Linked DNA regions of Caldalkalibacillus thermarum. The protein of the gene in region 1 interacts with the protein of each later gene in a pairwise test. Links are inferred from orthologs where the notes say so. Each region holds a gene or a part of one and is shown in the gene's direction. Other genes may lie near its edges.

Evidence for each region.
Region 2: the proteins of dnaI (region 1) and dnaB interact in binary tests that used the Bacillus subtilis proteins (3 or more experiments, as listed by UniProt). The link is inferred for Caldalkalibacillus thermarum from one-to-one orthologs.

Annotation. Positions count from the first base shown.
Region 1 is NZ_BMKZ01000001.1:54,291-62,223, forward strand. The notes cover bases 2,205-5,055. They hold dnaI (primosomal protein DnaI), read left to right. Parts: upstream 2,205-3,086; coding sequence 3,087-4,025; downstream 4,026-5,055. Other genes in these bases: IEW48_RS00325 (replication initiation and membrane attachment family protein), read left to right, coding at 2,205-3,083; IEW48_RS00340 (anti-sigma factor), read right to left, coding at 4,433-5,055. Outside these bases: IEW48_RS00315 (metallophosphoesterase), read right to left, coding at 1-734; transcriptional regulator NrdR, read left to right, coding at 997-1,455; more of IEW48_RS00325, read left to right, coding at 1,509-2,204; more of IEW48_RS00340, read right to left, coding at 5,056-5,206; IEW48_RS00345 (RNA polymerase sigma factor), read right to left, coding at 5,203-5,796; IEW48_RS00350 (COG1470 family protein), read left to right, coding at 6,014-7,201; IEW48_RS00355 (ABC transporter ATP-binding protein), read left to right, coding at 7,205-7,933. UniProt on the Bacillus subtilis protein: Helps load the DnaC replicative helicase onto single-stranded (ss)DNA and simulates the helicase activity; in the presence of DnaB more helicase activity is seen.
Region 2 is NZ_BMKZ01000032.1:17,860-23,398, reverse strand. Bases 2,541-5,539 are described here. They hold dnaB (replicative DNA helicase), read left to right. Parts: upstream 2,541-3,363; coding sequence 3,364-4,716; downstream 4,717-5,539. Other genes in these bases: IEW48_RS12055 (adenylosuccinate synthase), read left to right, coding at 4,907-5,539; rplI (50S ribosomal protein L9), read left to right, coding at 2,921-3,367; IEW48_RS12070 (DHH family phosphoesterase), read left to right, coding at 2,541-2,924. In the rest of the region: IEW48_RS12075 (YybS family protein), read left to right, coding at 1-935; more of IEW48_RS12070, read left to right, coding at 948-2,540. UniProt on the Bacillus subtilis protein: The main replicative DNA helicase, it participates in initiation and elongation during chromosome replication. Travels ahead of the DNA replisome, separating dsDNA into templates for DNA synthesis.

The DNA of each region.
Region 1 (7,933 bases):
CCGCCACTAATGTAGTAGGTTCCTTGCCTAGAACGATGCAAACCGCACAGATGTTTGCGAAAGGGTTTGATCCCCCAGGTCAGGGAATGGAGGGGCAAGGGGTAATAGATTTGCCCCGAATGCAAGTGGCCGCACAACAGATAATCAAAGGGATAAGGCATGTGATTGACGATTAGGGGATCATGGGTTAAGACTAGGCGAAATCCGTTCTCCGGCACATCTTGGAACGCTTGTTCCACATTGCTGTGACCTGAATGATGGTCATCGATGCCAATAATATGCAACTGTCCCCCAGAATGGCGGGTGGTCACCGACTCATTGCAGAGTACCGTGACCCCCAAGGATTCCATTTTCTGCTTTAAGCGGGGAAGGTGCGGCCCGATAACCCAGTCATGATTGCCCCATACGGCATAAATCCCGAAGCGGGTTGGAATCTGGGTGATCCCCTTTAAAAATTGAATAAAGCGGTCAATGCTTTTCACTTTATCCAAATAGTCCCCTGTCAAGGCGATAAAATCGTAGGTTTCTTTTCCAGCCAGTTGGATCACCTTTTCAGGGGTGACTGATAGTTTCTCAATGTGTATATCAGACAGATGTAAAATTCGCATTTGTTTTGCACCAAGGTTGTGAACGGTTTTTAAGCGGATATGTTTCACCTCAGGGTGGAAAGTATTCCAATATCCTTTGGACAAAAGGCACAGTCCCCCCAAAGTGAGTGCGCTGGTTAACAACATTGGCGGTTTCTCTCCCTTTTTGTTTCCTTGATCTGATGTACCCGGCTTTACGCCTCTTGAGCGGACAGTGATCTTTAGCTCATGCTGAACACATGAACAATAAGTCTATATACCATCATAACGGATTTGGGAGCAAACCGCACTGTTAATTTATGGGCTGATGGTTGTGCTAGACTGGGATGAGAACTTTCCTGGCACTGACTTGACGGAACGGGCAGAATAGGCCACACTAAAGGTAACAACAAAGTGGAGATGATCGGTGATGCGCTGTCCGTATTGCTCTCATCTGGGAACCCGGGTGCTGGATTCCCGTCCCTCCAATGAACATCGTTCCATTCGGCGCAGACGGGAATGTGAAAAATGCCAGCGCCGCTTTACCACCTTTGAAATTGTGGAAGAGCGTCCGATTATGGTGATTAAGAAAGATGGAACACGGGAAGAGTTTAGCCGGGAAAAAGTGTTGCGCGGACTGATCAGAGCGTGTGAGAAACGGCATGTATCCCTGGAAACGCTAGAGAACATCGTCAATGAAATCGAAACCGAGCTGCGCAACGGAGGAAAACAAGAATACCCTAGCAAAGAAATTGGCGAAAAAGTGATGGACAAACTCTATCATGTGGATGAAGTGGCGTATGTCCGTTTTGCTTCGGTTTACCGCCAATTTAAAGATATTAATGTGTTTGTCAAAGAGTTGACGGAGCTGTTGCGTAAATCCCGCTAGGAATCCCCGGAACGGATGAAACATCAAGATGAATGCTCAGATGGAGTGGTAACATGGCCGCAACATGGAAATATGTGCGCCCTATTGACCGCTATAAAGTCAGGATTATGGATCAGCCGGATGCTTTTCAGCTGAAAGTTTTGAGTCAGCTGTACCAGCCTTTGATCGGTCCTGAAGCCATTTCCCTATATTTCACTTTGTTTAGTGAGACAGATGGGGACCGCCGCTATTCGGCAGAGAAACAGCATCACTGGCTCATGAAGGCCATGGCCCTTCCCCTGGACCAGATTTATTATGCCCGCTTACGTTTAGAAGCGATCGGTCTGTTAAGAACCTACCGCAGGCAAACAGAAGAAGGGGCGCTGTTCACATACGAACTGTATCCCCCGCTTTCAGCCGAGCAATTCTTTGCCGATGATGTACTCAGCATTTGGTTGTATAATCAGGTTGGACCGGCACATTTTAAACAGTTGCGCGCCCGTTTCTCCTATTATCTGGTAGAAGAAGGGGAAGCGGTTCAGGACGAGGAGATCACGAAGCCGTTTCATGAGGTGTTTACCTCCATTCATCCTTCGGAGCTGGCTGTTCAGGAAGGGAGTCAGACCGAACAAGATCTTAAGGAAGCAGCCCAAGCGTATCCGTTGCCACTGCCTAAAGGAAGGGAAAGGAAACCTCTTTCCTTTGACGGTTATGAGTTGGACGTGGATTTATTGAAAAGTTTGCTGATGAAAGGGCTGGATCCAGATTCGATTTTAACCCATGAGAATGTTCAAGAAATAAAAAAGGTCGCTTTTTTTTATCAATTGGATGAATGGCGGTTGAGCCAGTTGATCCACGATGCCTTGACACTTGATGACCGTTTAGATATGGCTCAATTGCGGCGCCAGGCCAAATGGTATTATCGTTACCAATACGGTCGTCCTCCCCAAGTGCGCATGCGCATGCCTGCGGAAACCAAGAACAAGAGTAGGCCACAGGCCGAAAGGGAGATAGCCACCAGTCAGGAGACCCGTCCCGAAGAAATGACTGAGGAAGAGCGGCATCTTTACGTGCTGCAAACGATGAGTCCGCTTGAGCTTTTGGCTGCCTATCAAGATGGGGGAAAGGTGGCTGAAGCGGATGAAAAGTTGGTAGAAGAGCTGATTTTTGATTATCAACTTGAACCAAGCGTGGTCAACGTTTTGATTGAGTACATTTTGCTGACCAACGACTTCCGGCTGCCCCGCAGCTTGGTGACCAAGGTGGCTGCTCACTGGAAAAGGCTGAAGATTACCGACATGAGACAGGCCCTTGAAGTGGCCAAAAAGGAGCATCGGCAGTATAAAAAATGGCAAGAGAAACGGCAGCAAGGGGAGCGTCAAACGGCTCAACAGAGCACCCCTGCACGGGCCAAGGAGATGTCCGCCACAAAGGGGAAAGGAGTGCGCAAAGACGTTGTTCCATCCTGGGTTCAAGAGCAAGAGCGGGAACAATCCCTGGATTCCAAAAAGTCCCTGGATTCTAAAAAGCGGCAGGAGCAGGGTGAGAATCAACCCGCGTCAGGTGCCCAAATTTCCACACTGAGCGAGGAGCAAAAACGGGAGCGCATCAAATCTTTGTTAAAAGCATTGGGAGAGTGGGAGGAATAGGCCATGGAAGCCATCAAGCGGTCATTGGAAGCCTTTGTGAAAGCGCGGAATCTGGAACAAAAAATCCAAACTGACCTGTCTGCTTTGTTAGATCATCCCCTGGTCGAGGACTGGCTGAGCCGGCATCCCCAGTGGACGAAGACGAAATTGGAACGTTTTTCTATAAAAGTGAAGCACTATATACGGGAAGAAGAAAACTGTCAGAAGTGCCCTGGGCTGGACAGATGCCCCAATTTACTCAAAGGGCATAAAGCGGAGCTTTTAGCCTATAGTGGCATGGTGGATGTGACCTATACTCCTTGCCGTTATCAAAAGCGAGCCCTTCAAGAAGCCAGGAAAGCCAAATTGATTAAAAGCCACCACATTTCTGCCGATATCTTGCAAGGAAGTTTCCGCCATTTTGACCGGAACGATGCGGGCCGGCTGGATGCCTTTCAAGCCGTGCTGGACTTTTGCATGACCGTACAACCTGGGAAAAACCCGATGGGAATCTATCTCTATGGTCCGTTGGGGGTGGGGAAAAGCTATTTGCTGGGCGCAGCAGCCAATAAATTGGCTGAACGGGATATCGCGACATATATGGTCTATACCCCTGAATTTTTTAGGGAAGTGAAAGGTGCCATTGCTGAACAGAAGGTAGAGGAAAAGATTGAAGCGTTGCAGAAAGTGCCAGTGCTCATATTGGATGACATCGGTGCTGAAACGATTACAGCCTGGGCGAGGGATGAGGTGTTAGGTGCCATATTGCAGTACCGGGTGATTCATAAACTGCCTACCTTGTATACATCCAATTATGATTATGACCAGTTGGAGGATCATCTGGCCTATTCTCAAAAGGGCGGTATTGAACAGATGAAGGCCAAGCGGATTATGGAGCGCATTCGCCATTATACCCGTGCCTACTTTATGGAAGGACCTAACCGCCGTACCCAAATGAAGTGATCAACAAAAAAATTTGCGGTGCCCCCTTGCATTGTCTGCATGGACCTGCTATAATACACATTGTCGGTAATGACACGGGGCATTAGCTCAGCTGGGAGAGCGCCACGCTGGCAGCGTGGAGGTCAGCGGTTCGAGCCCGCTATGCTCCACCATACATAAACGAAAGCAAAGCACGATATCTGGTCTGGATATCGTGCTTTTTAGTTTGGCATATTTAAAACGGTTTTTGTTTTTCACATTAAAAAAAACAGTTAGTTAAGATGTTTTGAAACGGCCGATCAGTTGATACAAGTTGTTGGCCATCTCGTTGAGGGCATTGACTTATTTAGGCTTATGTTAATAGTCCAAAAGACCTATACCAGCTGTTAATAAAAACCCCCAAGAGACTTGTTCTCTTGGGGGACCGGTTAACGGGTATGATATTGATATAAGGGGATAAACAGGGCTTCTGGCCCAGTAGGCACCTGGCTGCCTCCTTTGGGCTCAATACTGATCCGGATAAATTCAATTTGTGTTGAGTCCTCGCCGCTCCAATATATATAACCTTTTCCTGAATCCATTTCAACCACACCTGCATTGTTTTCCCGTTGGCCAGCACTGATCCACACCTGATAATCCCTGTCAGCCAAAGGGCGTAACCCCTCAAGAAAGATAATGACTTCCTGGCTGGTATGGTTGATCCACAGATTTCCGTTTACGTCATAAGCGAGCAATCCGCTTTGCCGGGAATGGGGGTTGTTGGCCATGCCGATGCGGTAATGCACCGTTTGCGGGTCAATCAAAAATTCAGCTTCCCGGAAGACATGACTTTGGTGTTGGGATGTTTCCTGGTAAATCTCTTGGTTCACATGCCATCCCTTGGCAAAACTGAGACCAATAAACAAGCAGAGCGTAAGGATAACCACCGCTGGTTTTCTCCACAAGGGAGTGGGTCTCCGCTTGTGCAAGCCGATGGTCTTCTTTAACCGCTTATGAATTCGCGGCAATGCTGTCGCTATTTCCTTGTCCACTCCAGGTTGGGATTGTGCCTGAAGCAGCGTCATCCATTCATTGCGGCTCCTCTGGCATCGTGCACACGCTTGAAGATGGCGCTCAATCTCTTCCATTTGCTCAACCGGAAGTTTGGCCAACAGGCTGTCGACGATCATTTCATCAGTTAAACACTGCTTATGATTGTTCATCGGCTTTCCCCTCCTCCTGGCCCGCTCCAATTCCATTCTTCAAGCTGTTTCCTCATGTTTTTCAGACCGTAACGAATCAGGGATTTAACCGTTCCCAGCGGCCGTTTCAACTGTTTTGCAATTGAGCGGTGGCTTTCTCCTTTGAAATAGGCATGTAGAAGCACCTGCCGCTGGGCTGCCGGAATCTGATTTAAAGCTTTGGCCAGTGCTTCTTTTAACTCCCGGTATAAAGTGTGTTCCGCCGTTGGGTCTTCAAAAGAAGCAGGACGGCGGATGTTGACAGCTTCTTCCGCTTCTTGTAACAGATGTCTCTTGTGAATTCTCAGGCGGTCCAAACATTTGCTTTTGGTTTTGACAGCCAGCCAGGATTCAAAGGAACCTCTGGAAGGGTCATAACGCTCCGGGTGATTGAGCACCTCCAAAAAAATGTCATGGCACACATCTTCAGCTTCCTGCCTGTTTTTTAACATCGCCATCGCTATGCGTAAAATGAAAGGAAGGTATTTTTCGTACAGATAATCAAAAGACTCCTCTGATCCCCTCTTTACCCGTTCAACCAATAGCAGGACCTCTTGTTCCCTTTCCGCCATTTATCTCCCCCCAACAACTCTTGCCTCTCTTTTTTATGTACCAAATTTTTTGTCTGTTGGAAACCTGTCTCTAATGGCCTGTAACTGTGAAATGTTACCGCTATTTTGACGCAAAAAATTTTAATCTTCCTAAATCCAGTGAACGGTTTTCATCGTAAATACAATGAAGATACCTATCCAATGGAAAAAACAAAACAGTGATGCAGGAGGGACATGTATGGTAATGGCGGTTAAAAGGATGAACCGTGGGCGCTTGATTCGGTGGGTGATGATCGTTTTACTGGGGGTGAGCCTGATTGGGATAGGGCAAATAAGTGCCGCGGCCCAATCCCAGTTGCAGCTCTTTACTCCTTATCCTGGGGTGTCAGTTACTCCGGGTGAGTCGCTTAACTATGAGATTGAGGTGATTAACAATGGAGCCGGCATTCAGTATGTCACTTTCCGGATCGAAGGATTAGATGACAACTGGAACTATCATTTGACAGCGGACGGACGGGATATTAAACGTCTGTCAGTGCGGCCGGATCAAAATGAAACTGTTTATTTGCAAGTGGATGTGCCCCTAGAAATCGAAAAAGGAGAATATGAATTCCGCTTGATTGCTTCTGGCAGAAACAACGAACAGGCGGTCTTGCCCATTACAGTGGATGTGACTGAGGAAGGAACCTTCCGGACAGAGCTGACCAGCGACCAGCCGAATATGGAGGGGCACGCCGATTCCAGCTTTACATTTAAAGCCAGCTTGCGTAACAGAACGGCAAGTGAACAGCTGTATTCCTTATCGGCAGATGTGCCCCGGGGCTGGCAGGTGCGCTTTCAATCGGGAGGCCAGTATGTCACCTCGGTCAATGTAGATCCAAACGGGGTTCAAGATATCAACATTGAGGTGAACCCGCCTGAAGGCGTTAAAGAAGGTAAGTATACCATTCCCATCAAGGCTGCCACTAGCGGCACTTCCGCTACCCTGGAATTAGAAGTGGTGATTACAGGAACCTATGATCTTGTCCTCAGCACACCCAGTGAACGCTTAAATTTTGATATCACGGCTGGCAGAAGCAAAACGATTGAACTGGAAGTAACCAATCAGGGAACGGCTGACTTGCGGGATATTGAATTGGATGCTTCAACGCCAGTCAACTGGGAAGTGACATTTGAACCAAACCGTATTGACATGTTGCCAGCAGGCGAGTCAGCCCGGGTACGGGCAACGGTGACAGCAGACTCTAATGCCCTGGCTGGAGATTATATGCTGAATCTTGAAGCCCGTGCACCAGAGGTATCCCATTCTGCTTCTTTCCGGGCCACAGTCAAAACACCCCTGTTGTGGGGATGGATTGGCATCTTGATTATTGCCGGCGTTATTGGGGGTATTGGTTACTTGTTTAAAAAGTACGGGAGGAGATAGCCCATGGCTGTGATTGAACTGAAAGGATTAACCAAGGTATATGATGGTTATACCGCAGTGGACCATATTGATCTGGCTGTGGAGCAGGGTGAAATCTTTGGCCTCTTGGGTCCTAACGGAGCCGGGAAAACAACCACGATTTTGATGATGCTGGGTCTGATTGAACCGACGTCCGGTTCCGTAAGGGTTTGTCAGCTTGATTCCATTCGCAATCCCATTGAGGTGAAAAAGCGTGTGGGCTATCTTCCTGATGACCTCGGTTTTTACGATGAACGGACAGGGCTGGAAAACTTGCTGTTAACCGCTCAATTAAACGGCATCCCCCTCACTGAAGCGCGGCAAAGGGCGGAAACCTTGCTTGACAAGGTAGGATTGGCCCATGCAGCCCAGCAGAAAGCGGGAACCTATTCCCGGGGGATGAGACAACGGCTGGGACTGGCCGATGTATTGATGAAAAAACCGGAAGTGGTTATTTTGGATGAGCCTACGCTGGGACTTGACCCTGAAGGAATGCAAGAATTGCTGGCGTTAATCCAGTCCTTAAGCAAGGATGAAAACATGACCGTTCTGTTGTCCTCCCACCATTTATACCAGGTGCAGCAAATTTGTGACCGGGTAGGCTTGTTTGTGGGGGGGAAGCTGATGGCGGTCGGCCCCATCGACCAACTGGCCAGAGAATTGTTTAAGGATGAACCGCTTGTTGTCTTTGTCAAATGTACGCCCGTTTCTGAC
Region 2 (5,539 bases), on another replicon or contig:
CAGACACACAGCGGTTAGTACAAGGGGCCTTGATGGCTGCCTTATATCTGGTTCTGTTTCTGATTACCGTTTATGTTCCCTTTTTAGGTTTAATCGGTTTATTCTTTTTGCCCTTACCTTTTATTGTTCATCACTTGCGTTTTGGTTTGAAAAGCGCAGCTTTGGTGGGCGGTGTCTGTCTGTTTCTTTCCCCCCTCCTGGCCCCCTTGCCGGCTGTTTTTGTTACCCTTCTTGCTGTTTCGGTCGGTCTGGTGATGGGGTATTATTATGGTGAAAAAAAAGCCCCATTTTTGCCTTTGTTGGCAGGAATGTTAACCTATCTTGCCAATTACGTGTTGGCCTTTCTGTTTACTTATTTGGTCTTAAATTTGAACATGATTGACGTTTTCCAGCAGATGATGGAAGATGCCTTAATTATGACGGAACAAACCGCAGCTTTCCTTCCTGTTCCAGGTGATGAGAATGCACTGGACGTTTTCCAAGAGATGGTTGACTTCATGGTTTACATCTTTCCCGGTTTGTTGATTTTATCTTCCATGCTGATGGCAGGTATTAACCATGCGGCAGCCAGACCCATTTTGTCCCGGATCGGCTTTGACATCCAGTCCTTGCCCCCTTTTCGTCAATGGAACTTGCCCAAATCAATTTTGTTTTATTATCTGGTCGTCCTCATATTGATCCTGTTGCAGGCGGTCGAAGAAGGCAGCACATGGTTTATGCTGGTGGTCAATCTGCACCTTATTCTGGAAATCTTGCTTTTGCTGCAGGGACTGACCTTTGTGGCTCATTTTGCTTATGTCAAAAATATCGGACGCATATTGGTTATCTTGGCTGTCATACTGTCCTTTATCCCCCTCTTTTCCAGCATCATCCGCATTGTGGGCATCATTGATTTGGGGTTTGGTTTAAAGGAACGCCTCCAAAAAGCAGACTAGGGAGCTGAGATAATGCCAAGGTTCCTTTATCTCTATTTAAGAGGGTATCATCGCTATGCCCTTCCTGTTTTAACCGTGCTGGTCCTTGTCGTTTTGGCCTGGTATGCCTGGTACTGGGCAGTGGCCGGTTTTGTGGCTCTCGGCTTGATTCTGTATGTCATGTATAAAAAGGAGCAGGCCTTTGCCAAGGAGTTTGAAACTTATATCACCACCTTGCGCCACCGGGTCAAAAAGGTGGGAGAAGATGTTATATCCGAATTGCCCATTGGCATCCTGCTTTATGATGAAGAACAAACCATACAATGGCATAATCGGTATATATTAAAATTGTTTGCTGAGGCAGACACATTGGTGGGGACAAAACTGGAAGAGCTGTCTCCCTCTTTGGCGGAATGGCTGAAGAAAGAGGAACGGGAAGGCACGATCCGCTTTAATGAGTTAAGCTTGGATATTATCAGTTATCCTGAGGAACGCTTGCTTTATGTGATAGACAACACCGGGTATCATGAATTAAAGAAAAAGCACCGCCAGGAACAGGTGGTCTTTTTAAACATCCATCTTGATAATTTGGACGAAGTGACTCAGGGCCTTGATGAACAGCGCCGCTCGCTGTTGGTCGGCCGGGTGACCAACACGATCAGCCGTTGGGCCAGCGAACACGGCATTTTTTTAAAACGGACAGCGTCAGACAAATTCTTCGGGGTCATGGATGAGCAAACATTAAGGGAAATTGAAGAGACGAAGTTTGATATATTGGATCGCGTCCGTGAGTTAACCAGGCACAACAAGATTCCTGTGACCTTAAGCATCGGAGTGGGAGCTGGAAACTCCTCTCTCACAGAACTGGGGGATTTAGCCCAGTCCAGCTTGGATTTGGCTTTGGGCCGGGGAGGGGACCAAGCGGCTGTGAAGCGTTATCCAGATAAAGTTACGTTTTACGGAGGCAAGTCCAATGCGGTAGAAAAGCGAACCCGCGTCAGAGCCCGGGTGATCTCCCATGCTTTGCGGGATATGATCAAAGAAAGCGACAAGGTTTTTATCATGGGACACCGTGATCCGGATATGGATGCCGTCGGTGCGGCCATTGGAATGTTGAAAGCCGCGCAGGTCAATGAGCGGGAAGGCTACATCGTGCTTGATCAGGAAGAAGAGTATCCCAGCATTAGCCGCTTGATGGAGGAAATTAACAAGGAAAAGGATTTGAAAGAACATTTGCTTTCTCCACATGAGGCGGTAGAATTAATTTCAGACAAGAGCCTGTTAATTATAGTGGATGTGCATAAGCCCTCTCTGGTGCTGGAGCCGCGCCTGTTGGACCGCTTTGAACGTAAAGTGGTGATTGACCACCACCGGCGGGGAGAAGCTTTTATCGAAGAGCCCTTGTTGGTCTATATCGAGCCTTATGCTTCATCGACCAGTGAGCTGGTGACGGAACTCCTGGAGTACCAGAGTGATCATATCGAGATGAGCCGGCTGGAGGCGACCGTCATGCTGGCCGGCATTGTAGTAGACACGAATAACTTCTCCATGCGCACCGGTTCCCGCACCTTTGATGCTGCAGCCTACTTAAGGCGTCATGGCGCAGATCCTATCCTGGTTCAAAAGCTGTTGAAAGAAGAGAAAGAGCAGTTTATCAAGCGCAGCCGCATTGTCGAGCAGGCTGAAATCTACCGCGGCAAGATCGCCATTGCTGTTGCCGAAGCGGATGAACGTTACGGCCAGGTGCTATTGGCTCAAGCCGCCGATACCTTGCTTACTCTGGATGATGTGGTGGCTTCCTTTGTCTTGAGCAAACGGGAGGATGGCCAAGTGGTGATCAGCGCCCGCTCCTTAGGGGAAATCAATGTGCAGGTGATCATGGAAAAAATGCACGGGGGCGGCCACTTGACCAATGCCGCCACCCAACTGGAAGATATCAGCGTTGAGGATGCGGTACAATGGTTAAAAGAGGTTATTGATGACTATTTGGAAGGGGGAAGGGAAACATGAAGGTGATCTTGCAACAGGACGTGAAAGGAGTTGGCAAAAAAGGGGAAGTGAAAGAAGTTTCCGATGGCTATGCCCGCAACTATCTGCTTAAACAAAACCTGGCTGTGGAAGCGACTCCGGGCAACATGAAGGCGCTCATGAAAAAGAAACAGAGTGAGCAGAAAAAGGCGGAGGAAGAACTGCGTCAGGCCAAGGAGCTTGCGGCCAAGCTGGAACAGGAAACAGTGACCTTGACGGCCAAAGCAGGTGAAGGAGGCAAGCTCTTCGGCTCTATTACCAACAAGCAGATTGCCGACCAGCTGAAAAAAATGAATTACAAGATTGAGAAGCGCAAAATTGTGCTGGATGAACCGATTCGCTCCCTGGGTGTGACCCATGTTCCTGTCAAACTCCATCCTGAGGTGACGGCCACGTTGAAAGTACACGTGGTTGAGCAGTCATGAGCGACCTTTTTTTGGACCGTACGCCCCCCCATAACCTGGAAGCTGAGCAGGCTGTCTTGGGGGCTGTTTTTCTGGATAAAGATGCTTTATGGCGGGCCTTGGAAATGGTTCGTCCCGACGATTTCTACAAAACCAGCCACCAGCGTATTTTTCAAGTGATGATGGATCTGTCGGAAGACTCCCAGCCGGTGGACCTGGTCACGGTCACGGCTGAGCTGAACGACCGCAAATGGCTGGAAGAAGTGGGCGGGGTCAGTTATTTGAGTGATTTGGCCAACTCGGTTCCCACTGCGGCCAATGTGGAATACTATGCCCAAATCATCAAAGAAAAAGCGATCCTGCGCCGCCTGATCAAAACCGCGACTCAAATTGTGACGAACGGGTATACCTCCCAGGATGATGTGGAAGAAATCTTAAGCGAGGCGGAGAAGAGCATTCTCCAGATCAGGGACGAACGGACGACGGACGGGTTTGTGCATATTAAAGATGTGTTGATGGAGACCTATGAGCAGATTGAAAAGCTCCACAATACGAAAAGCGACATTACCGGCATTCCGTCCGGTTACCGGGACTTGGACCGCTTAACATCGGGTTTTCAGCGTTCAGACCTGGTGATTGTGGCGGCCCGTCCTTCCGTAGGTAAAACGGCATTTGCCCTGAACATCGCCCAAAATGTAGCTGTCCGGGCAGGCGAAACGGTGGCCATCTTTTCCCTGGAAATGTCGGCTTCCCAATTGGTGCAGCGCATGCTGTGTGCGGAAGGGAATATTGATGCCAACCGCATGCGCACGGGGGCGTTTAAGGAGGAAGATTGGGAAAAACTGACCATGGCCATCGCCAGCTTATCCAAGGCCAAAATCTATATTGATGATACGCCGGGCATCAATGTCAACCAGATTAGGGCCAAGTGCCGCCGCTTAAAGGCTGAAGAAGGGCTGGGCATCATTCTGATCGACTACCTGCAACTGATTCAGGGCAACAACCGGGAAAGCCGCCAGCAGGAAATTTCCGCGATTTCCCGTTCTCTGAAAGCCATGGCCCGGGAATTAGATTGCACTGTTATCGCTTTGTCCCAGCTCAGCCGGGCGGTGGAACAGCGGCAAGATAAACGCCCGATGTTATCCGATTTGCGTGAATCAGGCTCCATCGAACAGGATGCTGATATTGTCGCTTTCTTATACCGGGAAGATTATTATGACCAGGATACGGAAAACAAGAACATTATCGAGATTATTATTGCCAAGCAGCGCAACGGCCCGGTGGGCAAAGTGGAATTGGCCTTTTTAAAAGAATACAATAAATTTGTCAACCTCAGTAAACATGATGAATCTTTGGCCCCGGGAGCCTAGTCATACAGAGATATATTCCGAACAAAACTTTAATTTACACTATAAATGTTCGTTAGTTGATTGAATCTGCCCGGAGACAATGCTACACTAGAGGAGGATGACTAACAGGTTTATCATTTGGCTATGCGACCAATAAGCTGATCAGCCTGGCCAAAAGATGGCCTGATGTTTTGATGCGGAGGTGTTTCCCGTGCCAAGTGTAGTGGTGGTAGGCACCCAGTGGGGAGATGAGGGAAAAGGAAAGATTACCGATTACTTATCTGAAAAAGCGGAAGTAATCGCCCGTTATCAAGGGGGCAATAATGCTGGCCATACCATTGTGTTTGGGGGCAAGAAATATAAATTGCATCTCATTCCATCGGGGATTTTCTATGAAAATAAAATATGTGTGATTGGCAATGGCATGGTGATTGACCCTAAAGCCTTGGTGCAGGAGATTCAATACCTGCATGACCACGGTATTTCTACTGCCAATTTGCGCATCTCTAACCGTGCTCACGTGATTTTACCTTATCATCTGAAATTGGATGCAGTGGAAGAAGAGCGCAAAGGAGCAAACAAAATTGGCACCACCCGCAAGGGCATTGGGCCGGCGTATATGGATAAAGCAGCCCGGATTGGCATCCGCATGGCCGACCTGCTTGATCCGGAAGAGTTTAAATGCAAGCTGGAACATAATTTGGCGGAAAAAAACCGGCTGCTGGAAAAGGTGTACGGCACACAAGGCTTTGCTTTTAAGGACATTTACGATGAATATCTGGAGTATGCCAATTTTATCCGTCCTTATGTGGTTGATACGTCAGTCGTTTTAAACGATGCCTTG